DNA from 2 places in the Clostridium sp. USBA 49 genome. Region 2 is predicted to be linked to the other one. Evidence: a T-box and tRNA genes for the amino acid it is inferred to sense, from the RefSeq annotation. Region 2 holds a T-box; the other holds one or more tRNA genes.

Region 1 (7,614 bases), on a different contig from region 2:
ATAAAAATACTATAAATCCTACAATAAGTGCAATTGAAGGACCTAAAGTTATAAAACGTTTTGCATAAATAAATGCATCTTCTTCATTTTTCTCACCTATTTTGGTTCCTATCATAACTGCACAAGCATTACCAATTCCCATAAATATTACCCAAGCAATATTTTCTATAGTTCCAGATATATTGGTAGAAGCAATAACATTTGTACCCATTCTTGCATAAACAAAAGAATATAAAGTTACACCTAATGCCCAAATGGATTCATTTAAAATAACAGGTATAGTAACTTTAAAAAAGTTTTTTACAAATGAAATTGATAAATCTATCATTTCATTTATTTTAGCTGCAATTGCATAATTATTTTTATAAGTTACATATAAAATTAAAGTCATTTCTACAATTCGAGCAATTACAGTAGCTATTGCTGCACCACGTACTTCAAGTCGTGGAAATCCAAATTTCCCATAAATAAGAACGTAGTTAAAAAATGTATTTGTACAAAGAGATATAGCACTTACTACCATAGGAGTTTTTGCCTCACCAGTACTTCTTAAGGCAAAAGAATAAGAAAACGAAATTGAAGTTATTATATAACTAAATGCTATTATTTTTAAATACTGACTCCCAAGTATAATTACATCTTTATCTTTAGAAAAAATACCAAGTATTTGTTTAGGAAATATAAAACCTCCTATAGTAAAAATCATAGAAGCTATTCCGCCACTTATCAAACAAACTCCAAGAACTCTTCGTATATTTTTTACATCTTTATTTCCCCAATATTGAGCTGTAAATATAGAAGAACCACTAGATATTCCAAATAAAAGTAGATTTAAAAGAAAAAAATATTGATTTGCAAGTCCTACACTTGCTATAGCTTTTTCTCCAAGCTTTCCAATCATTATAGTATCTACTAGATTAAGAGATGATGATATAAAGTTTTGAAGTGCTATTGGTATAGCAAGATTTAGCATAACTTTATAAAAATGTTTATCATTTAAAAGTTTTTTAATACTCATGAAATCCCCCTATCGTAATATAATATTAAAATATAATTAAGTTAAAAATATATTTATACTTATAATTAATATCTTATATTAAACAGATACAATTAACATTGTATCGTATGTATTATTATTTATCAAATTAATACTTTAGTATTTTTAAAATATTAATTTAATAGATTTTTAACTAAATGTATATTACAATAGTAAATGTAATAAAAATTAAAGAATGGAGTGACATATTTGCTTAAAGCTGTTATTTTTGATATGGATGGAGTAATAATTGATAGTGAACCAGATCATTTAAAGTTTGAGCAAGAATTTTTTAAAAATCTTGGCCTTGATATAAGCAAAGAAGAGCATAATAAATTTGTTGGAACAACTTCTTACTATATGTGGGAAACAATAAAAAATAAATTTAATCTTTCACAAACTGTAGAAGAACTTGTAAAAAACGATAGAGATAACTACTATAACTATTTAATATCAGGAAATCATAATATTCAAATTATAGATGGAGTTAAAAATATTATAGAAGATTTATATAAAAATGGTGTATTACTTGCTGTTGCATCTTCTTCACCAATAAACATAATTGAAATTATAGTAGATATGTTTAATATTAGAAAATATTTTAATACATTAGTAACAGGTGATTATGTAGATAAAAGTAAACCTAATCCTGATATATTTTTATATGCAGCAAAGGAGCTTTGTGTGGAACCAAAAGATTGTATTGTAATTGAGGATTCTGCAAATGGAGTTTTAGCTGCAAAAAATGCTAAAATGAAATGTGTTGGATATAGAAATTTAAATTCAGGTAATCAAGATTTATCTCCAGCTGACATTATAATAAATTCTTATGATGAAATAAATTATGATATATTAAAAAGCATTATATAAAATTTTATACATAATTTTTAATATGATTATTTTACTATATATAATTTGAAATATAAAAAAGATTTAAGGCATAAAGAATATTACTTTAATGCCCTAAATCTTTTTTATATTTTTAGCAGCAGTATAAGCTGAACTCCAAGCCCATTGAAGGTTAAAACCACCACAGTCACCATCTACATCTAAAATTTCTCCAGCAAAATATAAATTAGGTATAAGTTTTGATTCCATGGTATTTGGATTAACTTCATTTGTATTAACTCCTCCAGCAGTTACTTGAGAATTAGCAAAAGAATTCGTACCTATAACTTTAAAATCCCATCTTTTTAAAAGCTTATATATATTCCTTTTTTCTTTATATTCTAAATCCCAGCAAGGTTTATGTATATTATTAATTCCAGCTTCTTTAAGTAATATAGGAATAAGTTTTTTATTTATTATACCTATAAAAGAATCATGAACACTTCTGTGAGAAAATATAGAAAAATGTCCTTCAAAAAAATTTTCTAAAGTTTCTTCATTCATAGTATGCATAATGTTTATCCTAACAAAAACCTTGCTATCTTTTGAAAGTGCATAAGAAGCAATTCTGCTCAATTGAAGAATAGGAGGACCAGATATACCGTAATCTGTAAAAAGTATTTCTCCAAATTCACATCTTTTTAATTCATTATTTACATATATTTCTGCTATACCATTAAATTTAACACCTGATAAAGCTTTAAGATTTTTATAATCAAGCTTTAGTTGAACAAGAGCAGGAAGAGGATTTATTATACTATGACCTAAAGATTTAGCTAAATAATAACCAGAACCATCAGAACCACTAGAAGGAAGAGATTTTCCACCACAAGATAAAAGAAGTTTTTGGCTTTCATAAATTTCACCATTTGATGTTTCTATTATAAATTTAGATTTTTTATATTTTATATTTTTAACTTTAGAGTTTAAATAAACAGGTATTTCTCTATCATTAATTGCAAGCCTTAATATATCAACTACAGAAGATGCTTGAAGAGACATAGGATACATTTTACCATCTTCTAAAGTAACTAAAGGAAGTCCTAAAGATAAGAAAAAGTTTATAGTATCTGAAACTTTAAATTCCCCAAGTGCTGGGATGAAAAAATTAGGATTATCGCTGTGGTATCTACTACTTTCTATATATTCATTTGTGATATTGCATCTTCCGTTTCCTGTTACCAGTAATTTTTTTAATATCCTATCGCTGCCTTCTAGTATAGCTACATCTATTCCCATATCTTTAGTTAAAATTGCAGCCATAGATCCAGCAGCACCTCCGCCTATTATTATGAGTTCATGTTTCAAAATAAATCCCACCTTGTTAAATTAATATAGAGATATTATTTATATATTTTATACTAAATATAAATTTTTGAATATAATAAAAATATACTTATGTAAAATAATTATTTAAGTTATAATAAATATAACAAAGTATTATATATTAATTTTCAAAATTTAAACAAAACCAATACAAATGTAGTTTATCAAACTATTAAGGAGATGATTTTTGTGAATGCAGGAGAATTTTTAAATTTTAAAAATTGGGTAGTAGCTGGAGATGTTCTTAATCCAGACAAATATGCTTATAAAATATTAAATGCTTTAAAAAATGCAGGTTTTAATGTAGAAGGTGTAAATCCTAAAGATACATCAGGTAATACATATAAAAGCATTAAAGAAGTTCCATATAAAATAGATGTACTTGATTTATGTATAAATCCTATAAAAGGATTAAGCATTATTAAAGAGGCTAAAGAACTTAATATAGATAAAGTTCTAATACAGCCTGGAGCAGAAAGTGAAGAAATTTTAGAATTTTGTAAAAATAATGGAATAACTGCAATAGAAGGCTGCGCATTAGTAGAATTATCAAAACGTAAATAAATTTTAATTAATTTTTTAGAATAATATAAAATATCTATTTATAAAAAGTATAAATAGATATTTTAATTTAATAATTATTTAATTAAAATATGCTTGTAATATAAATAATTATTATAAAATTTCCTTAGAAAAATTAGTTACAGATAAAACTAAAACAGTAATATTAAATATCTATAATAAGCATATAAGAGAAAATAGATTAAATATGTAGTTTTATTATATATTATAAAAATATATTTGAATAAAAACGAAAAAAATAAAAAAATATGTTGACATAAATCTAAATTTTATGTATTATATTCTATGTCGGGTCTTGAGAGCTGACAAAACAAATTTAAATAAGGCTCCTTGGTCAAGCGGTTAAGACACCACCCTTTCACGGTGGTAACAGGGGTTCGATTCCCCTAGGAGTCACCACTATGGGCGCATAGCTCAGCTGGGAGAGCATCTGCCTTACAAGCAGAGGGTCACAGGTTCGAGCCCTGTTGTGCCCACCATAGTGATTATCACTATAATAATAAAATATTTAAATATATATGGCCCAGTGGCTCAGTTGGTTAGAGTGCCGGCCTGTCACGCCGGAGGTCGAGGGTTCGAGCCCCTTCTGGGTCGCCAAAATGCTGGCATGGCTCAACGGTAGAGCAGCTGACTTGTAATCAGCAGGTTGTAGGTTCGATTCCTATTGCCAGCTCCAATTAAATAAGGCTCCTTGGTCAAGCGGTTAAGACACCACCCTTTCACGGTGGTAACAGGGGTTCGATTCCCCTAGGAGTCACCACTATGGGCGCATAGCTCAGCTGGGAGAGCATCTGCCTTACAAGCAGAGGGTCACAGGTTCGAGCCCTGTTGTGCCCACCATAGTGATTATCACTATAATAATAAAATATTTAAATATATGTGGCCCAGTGGCTCAGTTGGTTAGAGTGCCGGCCTGTCACGCCGGAGGTCGAGGGTTCGAGCCCCTTCTGGGTCGCCAAAGTAAATAATAAAAAGTCTCAAACATTTTGTTTGGGACTTTTTGTTATTTTAAGTACAAATATGTATTTACTAAAAATAACGAATAACACAATATAAATAATGCATAAGATAGTAATAATATTTTTGAAAAAGTTATTATTATTAATTAAAGATTAAATTTATTATGTTTTTTTAAAATATATACTCCTTACGTAATATTAATTTTGATTTTATTATATTAATGCTATTTATATGCCTATTATTTTTCAGAATTAGTACAAAGAATTATGATACTTATGAAAATTTTAGTGTATTAATTCTTATCATTTAAAGGCTTATAATTTAATCAAGAGGTAAGGAGGTAAAATGATATGACAGAGAATTGGTTAAACATTAATGGCAAAACAATTATTGTAACTGGAGGCAATTCAGGCATAGGATTGCATATTACTAACCAGTTAAAAGAAAATGGAGCAAATGTTATTGTTGCAGATTTAAATGTTGAAACTGGAAATGGTGATGGCGTATATAATATTAAAACAGATGTAACTTCAATTTGCAGTGTAAATTCTATGGTAGAAGAAGCAGTTAAAAAATTTGGTAAAATTGATGTGTTAGTTAACAATGCCGGGATTAATTTACCAAGATTACTTGTTGATTTTTATAGTAATGAAAGAAAATATGAAATTGATGAAGAAGCATTTAATAAAATGGTAAATGTTAATCAAAAAGGTGTTGTATTTGTTACTCAAGCTGTAGTTAGACATATGATTGATAAAAAAATAAAAGGGGTGATAATTAATATATCTTCTGAATCTGGAATGGAAGGATCTGTAGGACAAAGCTTATATTCTGCAACAAAGGGAGCAGTAAATTCATATACAAGATCATGGGCAAAAGAACTTGGGAAATTTGGTATTAGAGTTGTAGGTGTAGCACCAGGTATAAATGAAAAGACAGGACTTACTACTCCTGAATACAATAAAGCTTTAGCATATACAAGAAACATAAGTGTAGACCAGCTTGATTATGGTTATGAAAAGAGTATTCCTTTAGGTAGAGTGGGTAAATTAGATGAAATTGCATACCTTGTTAGTTTCTTAGCTTCTGATAAGGCTTCTTATATTACTGGAACTGTAATTAACATTACAGGAGGGAAGTCAAGAGGTTAGTTTGGAGGGATAGTTGTGCCAAGCTATGCAAATATAAATAAATTACTGAATTTATTGCTTTTAAAAAACAAATTATCTAGTGAAGAAATTTTAGAAGAAGTAGATTCTAAATGTGATATATATAATTATGTTAAAGAAATTAAACACATATACAAAAATGAATTAGATGTTAATATAATAGAAGATGGACATATAATTACACTTAATATTTTGGATGAAGATAAGTTTTATAAGCACTTATATAGGGCAAATATGTATGATTTTAATGATTATAAATGCAGGATAGCATATTTGTTTTATGAACTAATTGATAAAGGGATTTATGTAAATATACTAGATCTTTGTGATTATATGAATGTAAGTAGAGGTACAGTCAATAATGATTTAAAGAAAGCAAAAAATATACTAAAAAAATATGGTGCAGAGATAGTAGGAGTGCCTAATAAAGGAATAAAATTAAATGGCAGTGAATTTAGTAAACGATTGATATTGATTTATGAAGTTTTTGATTATTTCCCAAGTAAAATTTTTATAAATAATAAATTTATTAATATGATAAAATCATTATCTGAACACTATAAATTAAACAATTTAAGTAGATATTTAATTTATAAATCAACCTTAGTAAGTATATATAGGATTAAAAATGGGAATTTATTAAACACAAAAATTCCCATGTATAAAAATTTCGAAGCCAATAGCAGTAAATTAAATGATTTTATAACGGAAATTAAAAATATATTTAAAATTAATATTAATAATGAAGAAATCGATTTTATATCTTTTCCTATAAATACTAGAAATTCTGTGTATACATCTAATGTAGATAATACTAAAAATGAAAAACAATTAATAGATATTGTAAATGAAATGCTTAAAAATGTAGAAGAAAAGTTTGTGATTCACATTGATAAAGAGGATTTTTTCGAAAAAGTCAGGTATCATTTATTATTTCTTATTAATAGATTAATATTTAAAATTCCTGTAAGAGATATTTTTTCAGATCAAATAAAAATAAAATTTCCTTTAGCTTTTGAATTGGCAAAAACATCAATGAATGTACTTAGGGAAAAATATAATTTATTTAGTACTACAGTTGATATAAGTTATCTTGCTGTATATTTTGCATTAATACTTGATGAAAGAAAAACTATTTACGATGAAAGTAATAATATAAAAAATGCTGCTGTAATAACAAATGCTGGAAGAGGAGCATTTGAACTTATTCAAAGACAGCTTAAAGAAGTAATTGGATTAAATTCAAAAATAGACTTTTTAACCACTTCAGATTTAGTTACAAAAGATATATCCGAATATGGAATACTTTTTAGTACCGAAAATGTATCTATGGACGTTTACCTTCCTATTATTCAGATAAATGGTATAATTGATAAAAATATATTAACTCAAAAAATAAATGAAATAGAAAGTAGAAATAATGCTCTTATTGAAAAAATAAGTGAAGTTGTAAATATTAATGTAATGCATCTAGATGGCGATAAAGGATATAGAAATAATGTTAGATTAATTACTGAAGCTTTAATTAAAGAGGGTATTGTTTCAAAAAATATTTATAAAAACTTCGAAAAAAAAGAAAATTTAAGTTCAATGATTTATGAAAATGGAGTTGCATTTCCTCATTTGACAGATAAAATAGTTGATAAGTTAAAT
Region 2 (7,614 bases):
AGTATTTTTCCAGAAAACTCTCAACTTTTTGTTGCTATAGGAGCAGCCTTAGCTTCTAAAAATGGAGATACTATTTCATTTAAAGATTTTCTTCAAAGGTTAAATTCTATTTACAATAATACTTCAAATGAAGTAAGAAGACTAAGACCTCTATTTAAAGATGAAGATGAACTTAAAGAATTTAAAGAAAGGCATGAAAAACATAAAGCTTTAAGAAGAGATTTAAATAGTTTTAAAGGTAAATGTTTTTTAGGAATTGATGCTGGTTCTACTACAACAAAAGCTGTACTTATAGATGAAGAAGGAAGTATACTTTATTCTTCTTATGGAAGTAATGAAGGAAGTCCTTTAAATAGCTCTATAAAAATTCTTAAAGATTTATACAAAAATATGCCAAAAGAAGCCAAAATAGTTAATTCAGTTGTAACAGGTTATGGAGAAGCTTTATTAAAAGCTGCTTTAAATATAGATATAGGAGAAATTGAAACTATAGCACATTATAAAGCTGCTGAGTTTTTCTTACCAGGAGTAGACTTTATATTAGATATTGGCGGGCAAGATATGAAATGCCTTAGAATAAAAAATGGTGTTATAGATAGTATATTATTAAATGAGGCTTGTTCTTCAGGCTGTGGTTCTTTTATCGAAACTTTTGCAAATTCTTTAAATATGAGCGTAGATGATTTTGCAAAAGAAGCATTGAAATCTCAAAATCCAGTAGATTTAGGCTCAAGATGTACTGTATTTATGAATTCTAGAGTTAAGCAAGCACAAAAAGAAGGGGCTACTGTTGCAGATATATCTGCTGGACTTTCCTATTCTGTAATTAAAAATGCACTTTTAAAAGTTATTAAGGTTCGTGATTCAAAAGAAATGGGTAAAAAAATAATAGTTCAAGGTGGAACATTTTATAATGATGCTATTTTAAGAAGTTTTGAACTTGTATCAGAAAGAGAAGCAGTAAGACCAGATATTGCAGGGCTTATGGGAGCTTTTGGCGCATCATTAATAGCTAAAGAAAGATATGAAGAAGGCATGGAAAGTACTTTATTATCTGAAGAAAATTTAGATAAATTTTCTTCACAAACCACTATGAGAAGATGTGGATTATGCGGTAATAATTGTCTTTTAACTATAAATAAATTCAATGAAGGAAAAGAATTCATATCGGGAAATAAATGTGAAAGACCACTTGGAATAACTAATAAAAAACAAGATATACCTAATATTTACGATTATAAATATAAAAGACTTTTTAAATATAAGCCTTTAGATATTGAAGAAGCTTCAAGAGGGACAGTAGGAATTCCAAGAGTTTTAAATATATATGAAAATTATCCATTTTGGTTTACTTTTTTCACTGAGTTAAAATTTAGGGTAGAATTATCTCCTAGATCATCAAAAAAAATTTATGAAATGGGAATTGAAACAATACCATCAGAATCGGTATGCTATCCAGCTAAAATAACTCATGGACATATAATGAGTCTTGTAAATAAAGGAATAAAATTTATTTTTTATCCATGTATACCATATGAACAAAAAGAAAAAGAAGATGCGGATAATCATTATAACTGCCCTATAGTAACTTCATATTCAGAAGTTATAAGAACTAATATGGATATATTAAAAGAAAAAGATGTAAAATTTATGAATCCTTTTTTAGCTTTAGATGATAAAGAAAAACTTAAGAAAAGACTTTTTGAAGAATTTAAAACTTTCGGTGTTACAAAGGCTGAAATAGAAAATGCTGTAGAAAAGGCTTTTAAAGAGCAGGAAAATTTCAAATCAGATATAAGAAAAAAAGGAGAAGAAGTACTAGAATATTTAAATAAAACAGGTAAAAAAGGTATTGTTCTTTCAGGAAGACCATATCATATAGATCCTGAAATAAATCATGGAATACCAAATTTAATAACAGAATTTGATATGGCTGTACTTACAGAAGATTCTATTGAACACTTGGGTAAAATAGAAAGACCTCTTAGAGTCGTTGATCAATGGGTATATCATTCAAGACTTTATGGTGCTGCTAGCTTTGTAAAAACTCAAAAGAATATAGAGCTTGTTCAATTAAATTCTTTTGGATGTGGATTAGATGCAGTAACCACAGATATGGTTCAAGAAATTTTAGAGAGTTCTAATAAGATATTTACAGTTTTAAAAATAGATGAAGGTAACAATCTTGGTGCAGTTAGGATACGTATTCGTTCTTTAAAGGCTGCTATGCAAGAAAGAGATAAAATGGGATTTAAACCTTCATTAATAACTAAGCCTTTAAAAAGAGTTATTTTTACTGAAAAAATGAAGGAAACTCATACAATATTAGTACCACAGATGTCTCCTATTCATTTTCAATTTTTAGAAGAAGCTTTTAGAGCGTCAGGCTATAATCTTGTTGTTCTTCCTTCTGTAGATAAAGATGCGGTAGATGAAGGACTTAAATATGTAAACAATGATGCTTGCTATCCTTCTATAATAGTTGTTGGACAGATTATAGAAGCTATAAAATCAGGTAAATATGATATAAATAAACTATCTGTAATGATTTCTCAAACTGGAGGCGGATGCAGGGCTACTAATTATATAGGTTTTATAAGAAAGGCTTTAAAAGATGCTGGATATGAAAATATACCTGTAATATCTTTAAATGCAATGGGTATAGAAAAAAATCCGGGATTTTCTATAACGATTGGACTTTTGAATAAAGCTATGATGGCAGTTGTATTTGGCGATTTACTTATGAGAGTACTTTTAAAAGTAAGACCTTATGAAGAAGTAAAAGGTTCAGCTAATCTTTTGTATGAATTTTGGACAGAAAAATGTAAAGAAGCAGTAAGAAAAGGAGATAGAAAGCTTTTTAAAAAGTATGTAAAAAAAATAGTAGAAGATTTTGATAATATTGAGCTAAAAGATATAATAAAGCCTAAAGTAGGATTAGTTGGAGAAATATTAGTTAAATTCCATCCGACAGCAAACAATAATATAATAGATATTATTGAAAGCGAAGGTGCCGAAGCTGTAATGCCTGATTTAATGGATTTTCTTATGTATTGTGCATATAATGCAAATTTTAAAAAGAGATATTTATCAGGAACAACAAAAGCTCAAATTGCAAGTAATGCCGCTATAGTTGGTATGGAATATTACAGAATAGAAATGAAAAAAGCTTTAAATAAAAGTAAAAGATTTAGTGCTCCTAAAAGTATTAATAAATTAGCTCAAGGAGCTAAAGAAATATTATCTTTAGGGAATCAAACAGGTGAAGGATGGTTTTTAACTGCAGAAATGATAGAGCTTATAGAAAGTGATGTAAAAAATATAGTGTGTATGCAGCCTTTTGCTTGTCTTCCAAATCATGTTACAGGTAAAGGAATGATAAAAGGATTAAAAAATAAATATCCTGATGTAAATATAACAGCTATAGATTATGATCCAGGTGCTAGTGAGGTAAATCAGCTTAACAGAATAAAACTCATGCTTTCTGTAGCATTTAAAAATTTAAACATTGAGACAGGCAATGAAGCATTAAATGAAGCGGCTAGTGATAAAAAAATAGAAATAGAAACTAAAAATGGTTTAGATATAGGATTTTAAAAAAGCTTTCAATAAATTTAAAAGCCATGCATAAAAATTTTTTATGCATGGCTTTTATTTATAAAAATTAATAATTATTATAGTAGTTTTTCGCCGCTCTTTTATATTATATAAATAAAAACTACTTTACATTTTTTATAGCTTTTTCTGCAAAGCTATTATTAACTATTTTATCAAAAGGAGGTCTTTCAGGTAAGATATCTGCTTTATAAGATTGAATGATATCCATAAGCCTGGTCATATTTTCTTCTTTTAAAACTAAGTTTGGTGCATAAGCATCTATGTCTTTATAGTTTTTAACAACTTGTGCAATTAAATCTTCATCTGTCCCAGGGAAAAATGACTTTATAGATTTTGCAATTTCTTTTTCATTGTGATTTTGAACCCAAATCTGACCTTTATAAACAGCTCTAGTAAATTTTTCTATAACTTCAGGATTTTTTTCTATATATGATTTTGTAGAATAATAACAGGTGTATGGAATTATTCCAGCTGAAGCACCAACAGAAGTTACTATATAACCTGTATTATCTTTTCTTAAAAGGCTTGCATTTGGTTCAAACAATGCAGCATAGTCAGCAGTACCTCCCTTAAATGCTCCAGTTACTGCAGAAAATGCAATATTAGTTATCATTTCAACATCTTTTGAAGGATTGATTCCATGGTTTCTTAATACATATTCAAGTGTCATTTGAGGAACCCCACCAGGTCTGCCTCCTAATATAACTTTACCTTTTAAAGATTCCCATTTAAAATCTTTTTCTTCTTTTCTAGACACTAAAAATGAACCGTCCTTTTGTGTAAGCTGTCCAAATACTATAGGATAATCTTCTCTTTTTTGATTATAGATGTATAAAACTTGTTCTGGCCCAGAAAAACCTATATCTACACTGCGGCTTAAAACCTGCTGCATAGTTTTGTCTGCACCTTCGCCTGTTGTAAGGTCAATCTCTAGTCCTTCTTCTTTAAAAAAGCCTTCATTCATAGCAACATAAAAAGGTGCATAGAAAATGGAACGGGTTACTTCATTTAATTTCACCTTTATAACATCACTATTGTTTTTTTTATTACAACCACTAAATAAAGTAATAATTAATGCAAAGGATAATAGCAAAGGAAATAAGGTTAAATACTTTTTCTTCATAAATACCTCCATTAAAAATCTTAGTATACTTTATATTATGAAGTGAGAAGTAATAGTGTTAATAATTGTTTAAAGTTTATGATTTATATAAAAATTTAATAATATTTAATTTCTTAAATAATATTGACAGATATTAAAATAATAGTATAATAATTAATAATTAAAACATAATATATTAATAAAAAGCTTTGATAAAGAGGAGTAAAGGCTTGGAGTATTAAGAGAGGAAAGTTCTAAGGCTGAGAGACTTTCTATACAAATTGCCTTGAAGGTAGCTTTGGAGCTTCTTGCTTGAATTTTAGTAAAGCAAGACGGTTTTCTTAACTGTTAAAAATTTAAGAGCCTATCGACTTGTGTCTGTAGGAAAAAAGGTGGTACCGCGATTATGTCTTCGTCCTTTTATGGATGAAGGCTTTTTTATTTATTAGTTAAAAATTATAATGTACAATATACAATATGAGGAGATGAAGTTATGGAAGAGTTAAAAAATATTGCAACCACATATAATCCAAAAGAATTTGAAGAAAGAATTTATAAAACTTGGGAAGAAAAAGGATACTTTACTCCAAAGGTAGACAAAAATAAAAAACCTTATACTATTATTATGCCTCCTCCAAATATAACAGGTAAGCTTCATTTAGGTCATGCATTAGATAATACACTTCAAGATTTTTTAATAAGGGTTAAAAGGATGCAAGGCTACAGTACACTTTGGCTTCCAGGAGAAGACCATGCTAGTATAGCAACGGAAGTTAAAGTTGAAAATGAGCTTTTAAAACAAGGTTTAAAGAAAAAAGAAATGGGAAGAGAAGCTTTTCTTGATAAAGTTTGGGAATGGACATATGAATATAGAGAAAGAATTAGAATGCAGCTTAAAAAAATGGGAGTTTCAGCGGATTTTACAAGAGAAGCTTTTACAATGGATGAAAATTTAAGTAAAGCTGTTAGAACAGTTTTTGTTAAATTATATAATGAAGGGCTTATATATCAAGGAAATAGAATAACAAATTGGTGCCCAAAATGTAAAACAGCTCTTTCTGATGCGGAAATAGAATACAGTGAACAAAATGGATATTTTTGGCATATAAAATATCCAGTAGTAGGAAGTGATGAGTATTTAGAAATAGCAACAACTCGTCCAGAAACAATGCTTGGAGATACAGCAGTAGCTGTAAATCCTAAAGATAAAAGATATAAACATTTAGTAGGTAAAAAACTAATTTTACCTTTAGTTAATAAAGAAATTCCTATAATAGAAGATGACTATGTAGATTTAGATTTTGGAACAGGTGCAGTTAAAATAACTCCTGCTCATGATCCAAACGATTATCAAGTTGGTAAAAGACATAATTTAGAAGAAATAAATATTATGAATGAAGATGGAACTATAAATGCTTTAGGCGGTAAATATGCAGGCATGGATAGATACGAAGCAAGAAAAGCAATAGTTAAGGATTTAGAAGAGCAAGGATATTTAGTTAAAATAAAAGAACATACTCACAATGTTGGATGCCATGATAGATGTAAAACTACAGTAGAGCCTATGATTTCAAAACAGTGGTATGTAAAAATGGAAACTTTAGCAAAACCAGCAATAGAAGTTGTTAAAGAAAAAAAGATAAAATTTGTTCCAGAAAGATTTGAAAAGATATATTATAATTGGATGGAAAACATTCAAGATTGGTGTATATCAAGACAGCTTTGGTGGGGACATAGAATTCCTGTTTGGTACTGCAAAGATTGCGGGGAGATTAATGTTTCTATAGAAGAGCCAAAAACTTGCTCAAAGTGTAAAAGCAGTAACTTAGAACAGGATAAAGATGTTCTTGATACTTGGTTTAGTTCCGCTCTATGGCCATTTTCAACTTTAGGATGGCCAAATGAAACAGAGGATTTAAAATACTTTTATCCAACAAATACTCTTGTAACAGGTTATGATATTATATTCTTCTGGGTAGCAAGAATGATATTTTCAGGTCTTCATAATATGAACGATATTCCTTTTGAAACTGTACTTATACATGGAATTATAAGAGATGCAGAAGGAAGAAAAATGTCTAAGTCTTTAGGCAATGGTGTAGATCCATTAGATGTAATAGAAAAATATGGAGCAGATGCTTTAAGATTTATGCTTATAACTGGGAATGCTCCAGGAAATGACATAAGATATCAAGAAGAAAAGGTTGAAGCAGCTAGAAATTTTGCAAATAAGATTTGGAATGCATCTAGATTTGTTATAATGAATTTAGATAAAAATATTATGGAAAAATATAAAGATGATAAAGATTATACTATAGCTGATAGATGGATATTATCAAGATTAAATACTGTTTCTAAAGATATAACTGATAATATAGAAAAATTCGAACTTGGAATAGCATCACAAAAGATATATGATTTTATTTGGTCAGAGTTTTGCGACTGGTATATAGAATTAGTCAAACCTATACTTTATGGGAATAATGAAAGAGCAAAGGGTATAACTTTTAATGTGCTTTATAAAGTTTTAACTACAAGTTTGCAGCTTCTTCATCCTATAATGCCATTTATAACAGAAGAAATATATACACATTTAGACGCTGAATATGAATCAATTACAATATCAAAATGGCCTGAATATGATGAAAATTTAAATGATAAAGAAGCAGAAGAAAATATGGATTATATTATAGATGCTATTAAAAGCATAAGGAATGTAAGAGCAGAGATGAATGTTCCACCATCAAGAAAAGCAAAAATTTTAGCTTTAGTTTCAAAAGAAGCTGAAAAAGCTTTTATATCTGGTACAATTTATTTTGAAAAACTCGCATTTGCATCAGAGATTAATATGTTACAATCTAAAGAAGAAATTCCTCAAAATGCTGTTTCAGTAG

Evidence for each region. The T-box of region 2 lies ahead of B5D11_RS07265 (valine--tRNA ligase). A T-box ahead of a tRNA ligase gene usually reads a tRNA of that ligase, here a tRNA-Val.
Region 1: it has a tRNA-Val gene. The T-box ahead of B5D11_RS07265 (valine--tRNA ligase) is inferred to sense a tRNA for this amino acid. The anticodon was not compared.

Annotation. Positions count from the first base shown of each region.
Region 1 is NZ_FUYD01000003.1:231,010-238,623, reverse strand. It holds gene B5D11_RS05025 (MATE family efflux transporter) at 1-1,018, opposite strand, end outside; gene B5D11_RS05020 (HAD family hydrolase) at 1,247-1,906, shown strand; gene B5D11_RS05015 (NAD(P)/FAD-dependent oxidoreductase) at 2,000-3,232, opposite strand; gene B5D11_RS05010 (CoA-binding protein) at 3,440-3,814, shown strand; tRNA gene B5D11_RS05005 (tRNA-Glu) at 4,157-4,231, shown strand; tRNA gene B5D11_RS05000 (tRNA-Val) at 4,236-4,311, shown strand; tRNA gene B5D11_RS04995 (tRNA-Asp) at 4,353-4,429, shown strand; tRNA gene B5D11_RS04990 (tRNA-Thr) at 4,434-4,508, shown strand; tRNA gene B5D11_RS04985 (tRNA-Glu) at 4,518-4,592, shown strand; tRNA gene B5D11_RS04980 (tRNA-Val) at 4,597-4,672, shown strand; tRNA gene B5D11_RS04975 (tRNA-Asp) at 4,714-4,790, shown strand; gene B5D11_RS04970 (SDR family oxidoreductase) at 5,143-5,943, shown strand; gene B5D11_RS04965 (BglG family transcription antiterminator) at 5,959-7,614, shown strand, end outside.
Region 2 is NZ_FUYD01000006.1:32,960-40,573, reverse strand. It holds gene B5D11_RS07275 (2-hydroxyacyl-CoA dehydratase) at 1-3,597, shown strand, start outside; gene B5D11_RS07270 (ABC transporter substrate-binding protein) at 3,719-4,741, opposite strand; T-box leader at 4,921-5,143, shown strand; gene B5D11_RS07265 (valine--tRNA ligase) at 5,214-7,614, shown strand, end outside.